DNA from 3 places in the Exiguobacterium sp. s59 genome. Region 1 is predicted to be linked to each of the others. Evidence: riboswitches for the same ligand, from Rfam matches in the RefSeq annotation. Region 1 holds a riboswitch; each other region holds the start of a gene.
The links. A riboswitch is a leader RNA that binds a small molecule or an ion and turns the genes downstream of it on or off. The one in region 1 is predicted to bind thiamine pyrophosphate.
Positions count from the first base shown of each region.

Region 2: another riboswitch for thiamine pyrophosphate. It lies ahead of thiT (energy-coupled thiamine transporter ThiT); the one in region 1 lies ahead of thiW (energy coupling factor transporter S component ThiW).
Region 3: another riboswitch for thiamine pyrophosphate. It lies ahead of KNO91_RS09215 (Ykof family thiamine-binding protein); the one in region 1 lies ahead of thiW (energy coupling factor transporter S component ThiW).

Region 1 is NZ_JACSKG010000002.1:17,083-22,372, reverse strand. Features, by position in the region: gene KNO91_RS03430 (hypothetical protein) at 1-160, shown strand, start outside; gene KNO91_RS03425 (hypothetical protein) at 234-974, shown strand; TPP riboswitch at 1,014-1,112, shown strand; gene thiW (energy coupling factor transporter S component ThiW) at 1,179-1,664, shown strand; gene KNO91_RS03415 (GNAT family N-acetyltransferase) at 1,694-2,170, opposite strand; gene KNO91_RS03410 (VOC family protein) at 2,296-2,718, shown strand; gene KNO91_RS03405 (VOC family protein) at 2,718-3,116, shown strand; gene KNO91_RS03400 (LTA synthase family protein) at 3,205-5,022, shown strand; gene KNO91_RS03395 (VOC family protein) at 5,058-5,290, opposite strand, start outside.
Region 2 is NZ_JACSKG010000001.1:432,452-437,741, reverse strand. Features, by position in the region: gene KNO91_RS02255 (DAK2 domain-containing protein) at 1-979, opposite strand, end outside; gene KNO91_RS02250 (Asp23/Gls24 family envelope stress response protein) at 1,002-1,364, opposite strand; gene rpmB (50S ribosomal protein L28) at 1,617-1,805, shown strand; gene KNO91_RS02240 (thiamine diphosphokinase) at 1,863-2,450, opposite strand; gene thiT (energy-coupled thiamine transporter ThiT) at 2,447-3,022, opposite strand; TPP riboswitch at 3,096-3,196, opposite strand; gene rpe (ribulose-phosphate 3-epimerase) at 3,217-3,873, opposite strand; gene rsgA (ribosome small subunit-dependent GTPase A) at 3,877-4,764, opposite strand; gene pknB (Stk1 family PASTA domain-containing Ser/Thr kinase) at 4,808-5,290, opposite strand, start outside.
Region 3 is NZ_JACSKG010000004.1:206,056-211,345, forward strand. Features, by position in the region: gene KNO91_RS09200 (energy-coupling factor transporter transmembrane component T family protein) at 1-54, opposite strand, end outside; gene KNO91_RS09205 (ABC transporter ATP-binding protein) at 36-1,379, opposite strand; gene KNO91_RS09210 (ECF transporter S component) at 1,372-1,947, opposite strand; gene KNO91_RS09215 (Ykof family thiamine-binding protein) at 1,940-2,530, opposite strand; TPP riboswitch at 2,613-2,713, opposite strand; gene KNO91_RS09220 (GTP-binding protein) at 2,773-3,972, opposite strand; gene KNO91_RS09225 (hypothetical protein) at 4,081-4,347, opposite strand; gene KNO91_RS09230 (SMP-30/gluconolactonase/LRE family protein) at 4,360-5,241, opposite strand.

The DNA of each region.
Region 1 (5,290 bases):
ATTGCAAGAGTGGTTCCAACGCATCGATTTACCGATGAACCTGTCCATTTATCATGCGGTTCGCTACGGTACCTCCTCAGGCGTGACGATTTCTGAAGAAGATACGCTCCACTTCAAGAGCACACTCGATCACTACGCGACACGTCCTCACCCCGAGTGAGAATGTGCACAGGTTCTGCTTTTTCATCATGAATGATAAAATGGTGGAAAATGTCAGTTAAGGGGATGAAATCATGAGACGATGGGCGATGTTCGGATTAAGTGCACTTTTACTCACAGGTTGTACGGATACGGTGGCAGACAATCCGATCCCAATCGAATCACCCGATGAACCCATCACCGAATGGACACGTGAAGACTTTAAAGACGTCTATGACCAATATGAACAAACACAACCGCTCCTTGCTGCGCTCGAGCAACAAGGCATCAAACCGTTCCGTGAGACGTTCGAACGCGTCATCATTGCCGGGAACGGTCTCGAACACACATATGCGGATATTTATCCGTTCAAACTCGATGACGGAACGTACGCTACGGTATTCGACAGTCAGGATGGAACATTAATCAACGGTTCCGAATCGGTCGCTCCACTCTTTTGGCAAGAAGAGTCCTTCTTTCAATATGTTGAAGAGATTGAGAATCGGAAATTCGGCACAAGTGCCCCACCTACCGATGTCGTCCTCACACACGATGAATTCCAATCGGTCTATGACCGGCATGCCTACACGTCAGCCCTCCTCGTTGAACTCGATGAAGCGGGCGTCGAGCTCGCACGGGAACCAATTGATGATGTGATCGTCGCCGGCAACGGCGTGACCGAAGTCACTGTCGACTTATTCGTATTTGATGTCGAAGGCGGGTATGCCATCGTATATGATCAGGATGGAGAAATTTTAAAAGGTCCCGAATCCATCTCACCGCTCTTTTGGAACGAGAAGGACTATGAGGACCTGTTAGCCAAGTATGAGGGGTAATTCCGTCCCCTTCCAATTTATGCTATACTCAAACCAATAAACGACCACTAGGGGAGCCCTCGGGCTGAGACGGCATTTGCCGGACCCTTTGAACCTGATCTGGCTCATACCAGCGTAGGGAAGTGGCTTGGGATACGTCTCTGTATGTCCACGCCATTTTTCCGTCTGGAAACGTGGCGTTTTTATTTTGAAAGGAGACTATTCATGCGTATTCAACAACTCACTTGGATGGCAATGCTCGTTGCCATCGCCGTCGTCGGCTCGATGTTCATCTCGATTCCCACAGGTGTCGCTCGCGCTTATCCGATTCAACACATGGTGAACGTGATCGCCGCAGTCACCGTCGGTCCGATCGGAGCCGTTCTCGTCGCTTTCGTCACAGGACTCATTCGCGTCATGACTGGGACCGGGTCACTGCTCGCATTCCCTGGCGGCATGATCGGTGCGTGTCTTGCCGGCATCTTCTTCGTTCGCACGAACCGTCTCTATGCTGCCGCTCTCGGAGAAATCATCGGAACTGGTGTCATCGCCTCGTTGATTGCCGTTCCGTACGCGAAACTGTTAATGGGTTCAACGTTCGGCGCCTTCTTCTTCGTGCCGGCGTTCCTTGCTTCTAGTTTGACGGGAGCGCTTCTCGGTTGGCTCGTTTTGTCGCGCGTGAAACAGTTGCGACCAAGTGTCCTCAAATAACAAATTGTTGATCCGAGAACCCGACCGACTCATGACGGTCGGGTTTTTGTGTGATAGACCCAAATCGCTTCGTCGTTCCATTCATCGATTAAGCCGCTGTCGACAAAGCCGTTCTTCGCATAAAATCGTTTCGCCGCTTCATTCTCTGGATGAAGGCTCAGGATGATATCATCCACGTCGTACTCTGTCTGAATCCAGTCCACCGCCATGCGTAGGCACTTCGTTCCAACGCCTTTCCCCTGTTCATGTTGACCAATCATGAAGCGGTCGAGCCATACATAACGTTCTGTCTGGTTTTCCGCTCCGACCATCATGAAGCCAACCGGTCGCTCGCCTTCATAGAATGCATAGCTCCGCCAATTGTATTTCGTATCCTCAGCCATCTCTTGAAGCGACTCGGAATTTGTCTCGATGAATCGGGATTGTTTCTCGTCCACTGTCAGGGCGATGACCGCCTCTCGATTGACTGCATCAATCGATTGAATCGTGAATTCATTTCCTTTCATGCTTTCACCTCGTTGATTTCTATCTTTCTCTATCTTCCATACGCTTGCTCCCATAAAAAGTTTCTTCCCCCGTATCTTCGAGACCATGCATTCGCTACACTAATAAGAGAAAGGGAGGTTATCATATGTTTCGAATCGGAAGTATCTTCATTCCCGTATCAGATGTCGAACAGTCTCTGAACTGGTATACCACTTATTTTCATGCCCAAGAAATCGGGCGCTGGGAAGGAGGAATAGGGATTTGTCTGCCAGACGGTTCGACTCAACTCGGATTGATCCAGACCTCGTCACCGCAACCCGCAACATTTAAAGATGCATCCGGACAAGCCCATGTCTATTTCAACGTCATCTGTGAGGACATTCAGTTCACGTATCAATCGTTCGAACAAGCAGGATTGATCGCGACACCGCTTCACGATTTCGGAGGCATGTCTTACTTTGACGTACGAGACCCGGATGGACATACGATCAGTCTCATCTCGGAAGATGTGACTTCCCCGTTCCACCGCAACCGAGTGAACGACCTCCAAACGAAAGGAAAGTCCTGATGAAACAAATTCACCATATTTGTATCCAAACACCAGATTATGCCGCATCGAAGTCATTTTACGAAGCGCTCGGTTTTGAACTCGTCCAAGAGTCACCAAACTTCCATACGCGTGACTTCAATAGTTGGCTCAAGCTCGGTGATTTTTATATCGAGCTACAGACCGCCAAAGCCGATGAAGCGTTACAAGACTATTCGAAACACGCGGCCGGTCCCGTCCATTTTGCCCTCTATGTGGATGACCTCGAAGCGGAAGTCGCACGACTCGAACAACTTGGTGTCACGTTCTTACCGAAGCACGGTGGGAACATCTACTTCGTCGTCGATGGACATTTAAGTAAACTAAAAGCACCTGAAGGAACCATCATTGAACTGCGTGATACGTTTCTGATCAACTGAGGCCGATGTGCCTCTTTTTTGTTGGACACATCTTCACGTTTCCCTCACTCGTCTCATCGGGAATGGGTATGAAAAGGATGTGTTGTTCATGATCAAATATCTCGATTATTGGAGCTACTTATCACTCTCTCTGGCAAAGCTCTTCTTCTTTAGCTGGTTGACCGCGACGGCGTTCGACTTCTCATTCTTCCTCATCAATTTGGCGACGATTTTGCTCCTGACAAGTTGGGCACTCGCCGTGTCTTACCCAATTCGTCGATGGATTTTATACGTTTCTTTGTTTTTACATAGTACTTTGCTCGTCTCGGACGTCTGGTACTATCGCTATTTCGAGGACTTATTATCCGTCGCCTTACTGTCCGACATTGGACAGATGGGAGACGTCGGTGGAGGCTTCTTGACGCTCATTCGTCCAATCGACGCTTTCTTCTTCATCGATCTCATCATCTACGGTTTGATTTTACGTTATATGAAACGTCATCCTGTCCGTGAAAGGAAACGGCACGGAAGACGATTGGCGCTCGCTGGCTTCACACTCGGATTTCTACTTTTCACGATTCCGCTCACCCTCAGTTATCAGCGCGGGGAAAAATGGATTGCAGACGACCCAATCTCCAACATGCGTGAATATTATCATCTCGGTTTTTGGGGCTATCACGCAATGGACGTTGCACGAGGTGTCGATCGCGCTATGGGATGGGACGAGGGACTGACCGACGAGGAGCGTTCTCAAATCCAAGCACTCTCTTACCAAGAATTAAGTGCTCCGAGCCCGGATACGAATGTCATCGTCTTACAACTCGAATCGTTCCAAACATCTGTCATCGATCAACAAATCAACGGACAGGAATTGACTCCGAATTTGAACCGATTGCGACGTGACATGCTCTATTTCCCGAACGTGTATCATCAGACGCATGAGGGGCGGACATCCGATGCGGAGTTCATCGTCAACACGTCACTCTATCCTGTCAAATCCGGTTCCGTCTACACGCGTTTCCCGGGAAATCAATTCAGTGCGCTCTCTCAATCATTGAACGAGGCGGGCTACGATACGGCAGCGATGCACTCATTCCGTAAAGACTTTTGGAATCGAGATGATTTTTATGACAACATCGGATTCAATCATTTCTTTAGCGACAAAGACTACCCCGACCAAGGCATCATCGGGATGGCACTCAACGATCAAGATTTCTTGAATACGTCAGTCGGATTTATGGAAGAGTTGAATGAACCGTTCTATGCGTTTTTAGTCGCATTGACGAGTCATACGCCGTATGACATTCCGGAGGACGAGAAACGATTGGACCTGTCAGAAATTGACGACCCGCTTCTCGAAAACTATTACCATACCGTCCATTTCGTCGACGCGGCGGTCGGTCAGTTCATCGAACGATTGAAAGAAGAAGGGCTGTGGGATGAGACGCTTCTCGTTATGTATGGTGACCACGATAGCGGTCTGACGGCACCTGGAGAAGAAATGGCCACCATCGAAGGAGTAGACTCGACGGTTGACGCGTTTCAACTCGACCGTGCTGTTCCTCTCTTCATCAAACCGTCTGGATTAACGACAGGAGAAGTCATTGAGGCAAGCGGTGGACAAATTGATATCGCGCCGACGATTCTCGATTTACTTGGGATCTCTCCGGCGTATATGCTTGGCGACTCCCTCTTGAATGATACGCCGAATCTGACCGTATTTCGGACGGGCGCTTTCCGATACGAAGACCATTACTATGAACCAGACTTGACCAAACGTTCTGGTAGCGGCACATGCTACTCCGTCGAGACAGAAAAACCGGTCGCATTCGAGCGATGCGCTCCTTACATCGATCGTGCGGCCAGCCAGCTCCGTCTCTCAGATACCATCATCGAGAAGGACGCACTCTCGCAAATGAACCCATGAACAAGCTCCCGAGCTATTTGTCTCGGGAGCTTTGTTTAGTATGCTTGACGCAATGTTGCGATATCGAGCTTTTTCATGGGCAGACATGCCTGTACGACCTGTTCAATCTGCTCTTGCGACCCGACCGTCATCATCTCTTCCATTTCCCACGGAATGATTTGCCACGAGACGCCATAGCGATCTTTCAGCCACCCACACTCCTCTGCTTCCGGTACAGCCGATAACTGTTCCCAATACGCATCGACTTCGTCTTGTGTCTCACAAAAAG
Region 2 (5,290 bases), on a different contig from region 1:
GTTCTTCTTCGAGAATGGTCGAGTGTTGTTGACGCATGTTCTCGATTTTAACGGCGACGAGTTCACCGAAACGTTGACCTTTCGTGATGACCTCACCCGGTGTCTCAACGTGAACGTGAACTTTTAAGAGTTCTTCGTCCGCGACGACAAGGAGAGAATCTCCCAGTTCAGACAATTCGTTACGGAACGCATCTTCATTGAACGGTGCATCCTTTAACTTTTCGTCTTGGAAACGAACCATGATCTCTGTGCAATAACCGAATTCGATATCTTCTGTAGACATGAACCCTTGTGCCGCATGCGCATGGTGTTCTGCCTCGATCAACGCATCCATGACAGGAGCATGTGGTTTCTCGAGCTCTTTGCCTTCAAGGCTAGCAAGGAAACCTTCGTAGATGACGAGAAGTCCTTGACCGCCCGAGTCGACGACGCCGACTTCTTTTAATACCGGCAACAAGTCCGGTGTACGGTCTAACGATGCTTTCGCTTCTTCGATGACGCGTTTCATAAATTCAGTGAAATCACTTGTCGACTCTGACGCAAGGAGCGCTTCGTCGGCCGCTTCACGAGCAACCGTCAAAATCGTTCCTTCAACCGGTTTCATAACCGCCTTGTATGCCGTGTCGACACCGCGCTTGAGCGCTTCTGCAAAATCAACTGTTGTCAGTTCTGCTTTTCCTTCAACAGCTTTACCGAATCCACGGAACAACTGACTTAAAATAACACCCGAGTTTCCGCGTGCTCCCATAAGTAGTCCACGTGCAAACTTTGATGACACCTCTGCGATATTTGATGAGTTCATCGCCGCTACTTCTTTCGCGCCCGACGTCATCGTCAAGTTCATGTTCGTCCCCGTGTCTCCGTCTGGAACCGGGAAGACGTTAAGCGAATCTACATAATCTGCGTTTTGGCTCAAGTTGGCCGCTCCGTTCGCGATCATGTTTGAGAGCGCCAATCCATCTAAACGTTTTAAACCCACACCAAATCCTCCTCCGTTTTCGTCAGTCATTCGTCAGACGAACGCCTTGAACGAATATATTTACCGACGAAACGTTTAATCCTAAAGTTTCTCCGAGCGTATACTTGACTCGGCTCTGCACGTTGTATGCGACTTCAGATACTTTCGTCCCGTAGCTTACAATGATGTGCATGTCGATATGTACGTCTTCGTCTTCTTGACGTACGACGACACCACGCGCGTAATTTTCACGTTTTAACAATTCAGCAATGCCGTCTTTCAATTGTGCTTGTGAAGCCATGCCGACCACACCGAAGCATTCCATCGCTGCACCACCTGCGAGTGTCGCGATGACGTCACTTGTGATGTCAATATTGCCATATGTTGTCTTCATTTCAATTGCCATATGGAGTAGCCTCCTTTATTCGGAATGATTCCTAATGTACATTCTACAATAAGTACCTAGTTATTAAAAGAACCTGCTCCAGAAACTCGGTCAATTAACGCGATAACCTCATTCATTATTCAAATCCTTGAGAGTAATGTCAAGTTTTTTTCTTGTCATGGTACGATTTTCTAGTTGCATCGGGAAAAAAGCCGTGCTAATATAAACGAGTGTCTATTAGGACGAACCCACATAAAAAAGGAGGGGAAACGCATGGCACGTAAATGCTACGTAACAGGTAAATCACCTAAATCAGGTAACAACCGTTCGCACGCACTCAACAAGACAAAACGTACTTGGGGTGTAAACGTACAAAAAGTTCGTATTCTCGTTGACGGTAAACCGAAACGCGTTTGGGTTTCAGCTCGCGCACTTAAATCAGGTCTCGTTGAACGCGTATAATACTTATACACGAACGAATAAATCCCAGCGGCATTCGCCGATGGGATTTTTTTGTGCTCATTTTTTGACAATCATGACGAGAACGGTCCCTTGATGGACCGTCAACCGGGCAGAATCCGTAGACCATTCATTTGAGATCGTCAGCGCCTCTCCGCTCGTCACGTCATGATGGTCAAGTGGATATTTGACATCTTTAATGGAAATCGTAGCTGTCTTCCATGGCATGAAAGACAAATAGTGACCGTCCCGTTTCGGAATGGTATAGTCTCCTATTCTTACAAGATAGACCGTTTGCCCTTCATCATGAAGGTGCATCTCCGGATAGGACTCCAGTAAGCCTACGTTCGCAAACGTCATATCGATCCGTCCCCCGAGAGCCCCATACACATCGATTCGTGTTGCTCCCCGTTCTCTTGCTAACTCCAATGCAATTTCTAAGTCTGTCACATCTTTCTCCGAAGGATAGCGTAACGCTTGATCAGGTGGTGTCCCATCGAACGAATCAAAATCTCCCACCACGACGTCTGGTACAACTCCTTCATCTAACAGTCTTTGATATCCACCATCCACACCAATCACAAAATCGGCATCACGCGGTAAGTCCGGAATAGGTGCCGGACTCGCCGCGACGATTAGTACGTTCATTGACGGATATCCCGTGTCGCCACACGCGTGAAACGTGGTGCTGTCGTGAAGAGAAGTACTAACACGATGGCCGAGATGACAAAGGATGGGAGCATATACGTGGCGTTATATCCGAGCGAGTAGGCCACGACCGGACCTTCTGCGTATTCAGCGAAGAAGACGATACCCGAGATGACGTGCGCTGCGTATCGTAACATCGACCCGAGCAATGCCCCGAGCACTAAATAGATGGCAAGCGTCTTTGTCGCACCTTGACTCGCAGCATGTTTCACTCGCCCTGCGAATACCCCGGCCATACCGACGAGGCCATATGCGACCGTATAGTCGAGCAAGAATTGTACAGGTGTGAAAATGTATGCTCCGAACAAGAGTTGAAGTGTCCCGACGAGCGCGCCTGTCGCAAGACCACTTTTCAGCCCGTGACGGAACGCCATGACAAAGATCGGGAGCATCGCTAAACTGATAGACCCACCTTGTGGTAAACGATATGGAATGAGCAAATCAAAAATAAGCCCGAGCGCCGCAAACAATGAAATTTCAATGAGCGCTTGTAATTTGAAACGTGATTTCATCCTTCTTCCTCCTTTATTTGTTTGAACGACAAAAAGCAGCATGACGTAAACGCCATGCTGCTTGAATTCGCAACGTGCATTTTCGCCACATCCCTACGTCCGTGTGAACGGAACAGGTTCAAAGGGTTAGCGTATGCCTCTCAGCCACATGATGTGACACCCCTTGCGACTCTATCTTGTTGTTCTACCGTCGATTATACACGAGATGCGCCACGAATGCTATCGATGGCTGCTTTATAATCCGATTGACTATAGATGGCTGATCCTGCCACAAGCACATCAGCTCCAGCATCGATGCAACGTTTTGCCGTTTCTGCGTTCACACCACCATCGATTTCAATCTCAAAATCAAGTTGATGGTCTTGACGAAGTTGGCTAAGCGCTGAAATTTTTGGCACGACCGATTCAATAAACGCCTGACCCCCGAATCCTGGGTTGACCGTCATGAGCAACACCATATCGACGTCCGTGAGTACGTGTTCAATCGTCGAAAGTGGTGTATGTGGGTTTAAGACGACCCCACATTTCGCACCTGCCGCTTTGATTTGCTGTAAGACACGATGCAAATGATTCGTCGCTTCCACGTGTACGGTTACGATGTCCGCACCGGCTTTCACGAAATCTTCAACGTAGCGTTCTGGTTGGTCAATCATCAAATGTACATCGAGTACCATGTCTGATTTTTTACGCAAGCTCGCGAGAACAGGTAGACCAATCGAGATGTTTGGTACGAATTGCCCGTCCATCACGTCAAAATGGATATAGTCAGCCCCTGCTTCTTGAACGGCTTTTACTTCAGCTTCCAAGTTGGCAAAATCGGCAGCTAAAATAGATGGTGCAATTTTAATCATCTGTCAATACCTCCGTTTTCGATCGTTTAACTCCTCCATAAAGGTAACATAATTTTCGTACCTTGTTGAAGCAATTTCGCCATTTTCAACCGCTTGTTTGATGGCACATCCTGGTTCATTAACGTGGACACATCCCCGGAACTTACAATCGTCATGGCGTTCCACGAATTCGGGGAAGCACCATCTGAGCTCATCTGTCTCAAGTTCCTGAGGAAACTCTAGACTTGAAAAACCCGGTGTATCGGCAACGAGACCATCCGCCAATTGGATTAACGTCACGTGACGTGTCGTATGTTTTCCTCGTCCGAGCGATTTCGAGATTGCACCTGTCGCCAACTCGAGTTCTGGCGCGACTGCATTGAGTAACGAACTTTTCCCGACACCGGTCTGACCGGCGAAGACGCTCGTTTTTCCCTTGAATAGACTGCGCACTTCATCAACACCGTGCCCATGCTCCGTCGACGTTTCGATCACGTCATACCCAATCGCCCGATAGCGAGCAATCGCCACTTGAATCGGTTCGACTTCACTTTCATCGAGCAAGTCCATCTTCGTCAATACGATGATTGGATGAATTTGCTTCGATTCAATGAGAATGAGAAAACGGTCAAGCAAATGATAGGAAAACGCTGGTTCCTTAACTGAAAAGAGGAGGAACGCTTGATCAATATTCGCAATCGGTGGCCGAACGAGATGGTTTTGGCGCTCTTCCACTTCAAGAATATAGCCGGTCCCATCTTCTTGATCTTGAATCACCACATCGTCGCCGACGACAGGTGAGATATTGCGTTTTCGAAAATTCCCCCTTGCCCGACAACGAATCTCTTGATTCGCCTCGGTCATCACATCATAAAACCCGCCTTGAAGACGAATGATTGTTCCTTTCATTATGACTACCTCCTTTTAAAAAAGAGGTGACGACACCGTCACCTCTTTATTGTGCCTCTTCGGCTTGCGCATATGTGACTGAATCCGTTCGAACAATCTCACCATCAACTTCAATCGTTGCTGTCCCGACTTCGTCAGGGGCAATGACTAGCGTGTACGAGTACGTTGTCGTCTCTGTGATTTGATCACGAAGTACCTCAATTTCACCACGTGCGTCAACCGTACGAATGACGACTTCGACCGCTTTCGGCTTCTTATCCTTATCCAGTTGCTCGACTTCAACACTCACTTCACGTTCAATCGAGATATCGGTCGGTTCGACGCCTTCCGATACAATCACCGTGAGCTCCGTTCCCGGGTCGACTGCCGTCCCGGCTGTCGGAAGTTGACGGATGATTTGACCTTTTGGAACACTTGTCGAAAATTCATCCTTCTTCACGATTTTCAATTTGTTCTGTTCAGCATAAATAGATGCTTCGTCGAACGTATACCCGGCAAGGTTAGATAGTTCCACTTTGTTGCTACCTGT
Region 3 (5,290 bases), on a different contig from region 1:
GACGAACGTCAATGTTAGAAATTTCACCGTCGGATTCATGTCATGGAGTGACATCGCGCTCTCCTCCCTTGCAACCGATAATGACGAAGTGTCTCCGTGTCCTTCCAGAGTTCATCTTTAAATGGTCCTGAAAGTTCCCCGTCCTTCATCAAATAAAACGTGTTGGCGATGCGGGCGAACGACAAGTCGTGGGTCACGAATAGAATCGTTCGACCCATTTCAGCATGTCGCTTCATCAACAGCTCGAGCGCATGCAATGACGGTTCGTCTTGACCCGCTGTCGGTTCATCGAATGCGAGCAACTGTTTGTTCGATAGCGACTGGATTGCAACTGCGAGCCTCCGTTTTTGTCCGTGACTGAGAGATAACGGATGGAGATGTCGCTGATCAAGAAGCGACATGTCAGATAAAACGCTCTCAATCGAATCTTCATGACCAAACTGTAATTCACTTTCGACAGAATTCATGAAAAATAAATGTTCCGGCGATTGCGGTACGAGCCCAACCCGTCGGTCATGTTCCGTTAAGCTTCTTAAAAACGTGGACTTCCCGCTCCCATTCGGACCAAGTATGGCAATCACTTCTCCTGCTCGGACATGAAGCTCCGATCTTTTCAGCTGAAATGAATCACGTCTGACCTCTTCGATTGTGTAGTGATAAGGATTTTTTAGCGAAGCGTTTGACTTTATAAATGCAAAGTCATCGACCGGGCAAAAGGATTCATTCCGAACGATACGCCCTCGCTCTAATTCAATATGCCAGTCAAAGTAATCACCCCATAGGTGAGGACGATGTTCAACGACGATGACGTTCAGTCCTGTCACTCGATCGAGCCATTCCACAAATTCGTACGCGGTCACCGGGTCAAGATGAGTCAACGGTTCATCGAGCAGTAGCCATTCCGGTCTTCCGACTAGAGCGCACGCAACAGCAATCCGCTGTTTCTGTCCGCCTGACAACGAATCGATTTTTCGGTTTCGATAATCACTCAACTGTAACGATTCGAGGATTTCCGTCACGCGTTGTTCGATGTCTGAGACAGGTGTCGACAAGTTCTCAAGTGTGAAGATCAGTTCTTCATCCACCCGCTCCATGACAAATTGCGTATCCGGGTCTTGAAACACCGTCCCGACCCGCTGATTGATCTCGCCAGGTGCATAGTCGTCGTATGATCGTCCAAGTAGTTCGAGTCTACCATCAAGGATTCCGTCACAATTCTCCGGATAGAGACGGTTGAATAGCGCGAGAAGCGTCGATTTCCCGCTTCCGCTCGCCCCACTAAGAATCGTACGACCTTGACGGATTGAAACGGTCACGTCTTCAAGAATCGCCTCAGAACTCTCTGGGAATCTAAAATGAAGTGACTCTGTCTCAACCATGGACGTTCCCACTTCGTGAAATCGCATAACCGCGAAGTGATCCTGTCTTCAGCAATAGGTCACTGAGCAACTTCCCACCGATCCCAGCGATGACCATCCCACTGACGGCTCTCAGCCCGAACATCGTCGCCACATAACCTGGCTCTAACATCGCGAACCCACTCATGAAATATGTATAGACGAAACTCGTGACAGCCGACCCAAATCCGGCAAGCATGAGTACCCATAGCTCATAACGTCGGTAGCCCGTCATCGCAAAGACGGCTTCTGCCCCTAAACCTTGAACGATGCCGACCAAGATGATGCGTGGCCCAATGGCATTCCCAATCAACATCTCAATCGTCGCGGCCATCACTTCTGAGATGAAGGCGGCACCAGGCTTCCGGATGATGTACGCCGAGATGATTGACACGATGAACCAGATACCGAAGATCCACTCGTAGGCGATCGGTCCGATCAATCCTGCCCATAAGTTCCCAATATGGACGAACAATAAGTAGACGACGGCAAAGACGACAGACAATACGGAGACAAGGACGACCTCTTTTAATTTCCACGATTTAAGCATGTCGCCCTCCATGTGACGGACTATTTACACTGAACGTCACCGTCATGACAACATGTCGGTTCTTTTCGCGCGTCCGCTTAAAAGCCGCCTCATAGTACGAGAACACGTCATCTAAGTTCCCATGGATGCCTGATGCATAATGCATCGACTCGTTATAGACACCAGCCTGTTTTGCTTGCTCGATTTCTTCATAGATGAGTTCCATGTAATTGTCAGCACCCATCGGATAGAGTGCGAACTGCGAAGACACATACTGGTCTCTTGATGCACCGTTTGATGGTTCGCTCGGAGCCTCGAGTGCCTCATCTCCCGTTGAATCTCCTGGACAACCGACAGAGAACGTTCCGCTCAGCGAGACGTGCTTCCCTTCCTCCGAAGCAAGACTCAACACCGTTCGAGCGACGTCAAACACATGCTCGACTCGTCCACGGATGACCGTCGACACGTCATCCGTATGTCTCCACACACCTGACAGATCCGTTCGTTTTAGAGCACCTTTGATTGTCCCGACAAAATCGTCTGTCATCGGGCTCAGTGTGAATCGAAACCCGACGATTGGGCTCGTACCACATGATTCATTCATTTTGTTTCCCCCTCTAAATGTGTTTGCATAAAAAAAGCCGCATTCATGAGAATGCAGCAACAAAATCTATACAAACTTGCATAGAGAAAGTGCCGCACTTCCTCACGCCAGTATTATCTGGATCGAGTTATAAGGGATCGGAGCCATGCTCTCATCTCAGCCGAAGCACCCCTAGTGCAGTCATTAATATGCGGTTACTTATGCAGTCACAGTATAGCGATGTTTTAATCTTTTGTAAACGGTCAATCTGAATATGTGACGAGATGACCTGAACCCGGAAGTGGGTCATGGAACGTATTCCACGATGACGGCATCTCTTCGTCCGTCAATAAACAGGCGTCAAGCGATTGCTCGACCACTTCCCGTTCCATTCGTTGACCGATGAGCACCAACTCGTTTTGCCGATCCCCGTATGGCTCGATGTAATCCTCACGAAGCTCAGGTTCAGCTGCAAACATCTCCTCACGTTCACTTGCAGGTAACGTCGCAAGCCAACGACCTGCATGTTCGAGCGTTGATGCATACCCTGCCTGTGAAAACAGACAAGCGAGGTCGTTTCTTGTCGCAATCCATAAAAATCCTTTTGCACGGACGATTTCTTCTGGATAATGTTCCATCCAGTGCATCAAACGTTCAGGGTGGAACGGTCGACGGCGCCGGTAGACAAATGAGCTGATGCCATACTCTTCCGTTTCCGGCGTATGTTCTTCCGACTCGAGTTCTTGGATCCACCCTGCAGCGCGCATCGCCTGATCAAAATCGAATAACTGGACGTCTAGAAGGTCTTCTAACGCGACGTTCGAGTATGTCGACGTCAACAATCTCGCACTCGGGTTCAGTGTTTGGAGTAACCCCTTCATCTCCTGTAGTTCCCCTTCGGACACACGGTCCGCCTTATTCAATACGATGATATCCGCAAATTCGACTTGGTCGACGAGCAAATCGACTACTTCACGGACGTCACCGGTGTCGACGGCTTGTTGACGCTCCATGAGCGATTCACCAGAATTGAAATCTTTGAAGAAACGGTACGCATCGACGACCGTGACCATCGCATCGATGTACACACGGCTCGTCAAATCAATCCCAAGAGCGTCATCGGCATACGTGAATGTCTGCGCGACAGGAATTGGTTCAGAGATTCCTGATGACTCGATGATGATCCCGTCGAGCTCACGGTCTTTTGTTAAGTCATAGACAGCCGTCAACAAATCTTCCCGCAGCGTGCAGCAGATACACCCGTTCGAGAGTTCGACTAGCTTTTCATCGGTCCGCGAGAACCCGCCCTGATCAATCAGCTTCTCGTCGATATTCAACTCGCTCATATCATTCACGATGACCGCATATTTTTTATGTTCTCGGTTATGTAAGATGTGGTTGAGCAGTGTCGTCTTCCCGCTACCGAGATAACCCGAAAGTACTGTAATTGGAATTCGTTTCATGATGGACCTCCATTAAATCGTAATCATTACTCTTTGTATAATGGAGTCGTTCCTTACTTTTGTCAATAAAAAACACGCCACATGGACGTGTTTTTGAAGAACATACAATTATTCTTCCAATGCTTTTCGTTCTGCCTCCGAGCGTGGATAAGCATTCGCCTGCCATTCAGCCCGATAAATCGAATCGAGTTGAGTCAATCCGACCTCATCCTCATCTTTATCCGAATCAATACTTGGCACTTCATCCCACTTCGGATCGAGATACGAATGATCTTCTTCACGCGTTCGATTTTCTTGTAACTTTTGAATCCCAATCTTGACCGCTGCAGCAACTGCCAACCCAATTCCAGCTCGAACTAACAGTCGTTTCACCATCGTACTTCCTCCTCAGCGACCGAAACGATACAATGGCATCCCTTTCACTTCTGTGTCGATGATAAATACCGATCCCGCTTCCGGATATTCAGAAAGCGCCTCCTCATCCATTCCTTCACGAGCCGTCGTGATAGCTAATCGATTGAGTCCATCTCCGATAAAGGCACATGAAGTGACATTTGGTGCGGGAACATGGACTTCAAGTAACTTTTTGCCTGTTGACGGGTCCCACCGCGATACTCTTCCACCCGCGTAATGCGCAATCCATAGACAACCTTCAGAATCGGACGTCATCCCGTCAGGAAAACCTTCTTCCTCCGAAAAATCGATGACGACCTCTCCGTTCGAAATTGTTCCTGTCTTCAAATCAAAATCATACTTCCGGATTTTTTCAGTCGGTGTATCGATATGATAAAAAACGGAATGGTCAGGAGACCACGTCAATCCGTTCGAAAGCGTCAACTCATCCATCAATGATGTAGTCGTTCCATCACGATCGACCCGATACAATGTCGCTTGATTTTCTTCATCTTCGAGGTGGAGTGTGCCCGCAAAAATACGACCATATGGATCGGCTTTCCCATCATTAAAACGTAATCGACCGTCGGGATCATCCAATTCGACAATTTTATTTAGCTCCCGATTGATTTCATCCCATTCATAAATCCCGTCTTTTAGACCAAGGACGACACCGTCCGTCACTTTTGGAATGACGAAACCGACTTGTTTCCCGACCTCAAAAGAAGAAATTTCATCTTCTTGTTCGTCATACCACCACAACGTATGACCTTCGATATCCACCCAATAAAAACGCTTCAACTCAGCATCCCAACAAGGACCTTCACCAAGCGTATTTCGTACCCGAATCCACAACGACGCATCTACTCTCTCCATTACTTAGCCTCCACTCTATCCATTAGTTCAGAAATCTATTCCCCTCTCC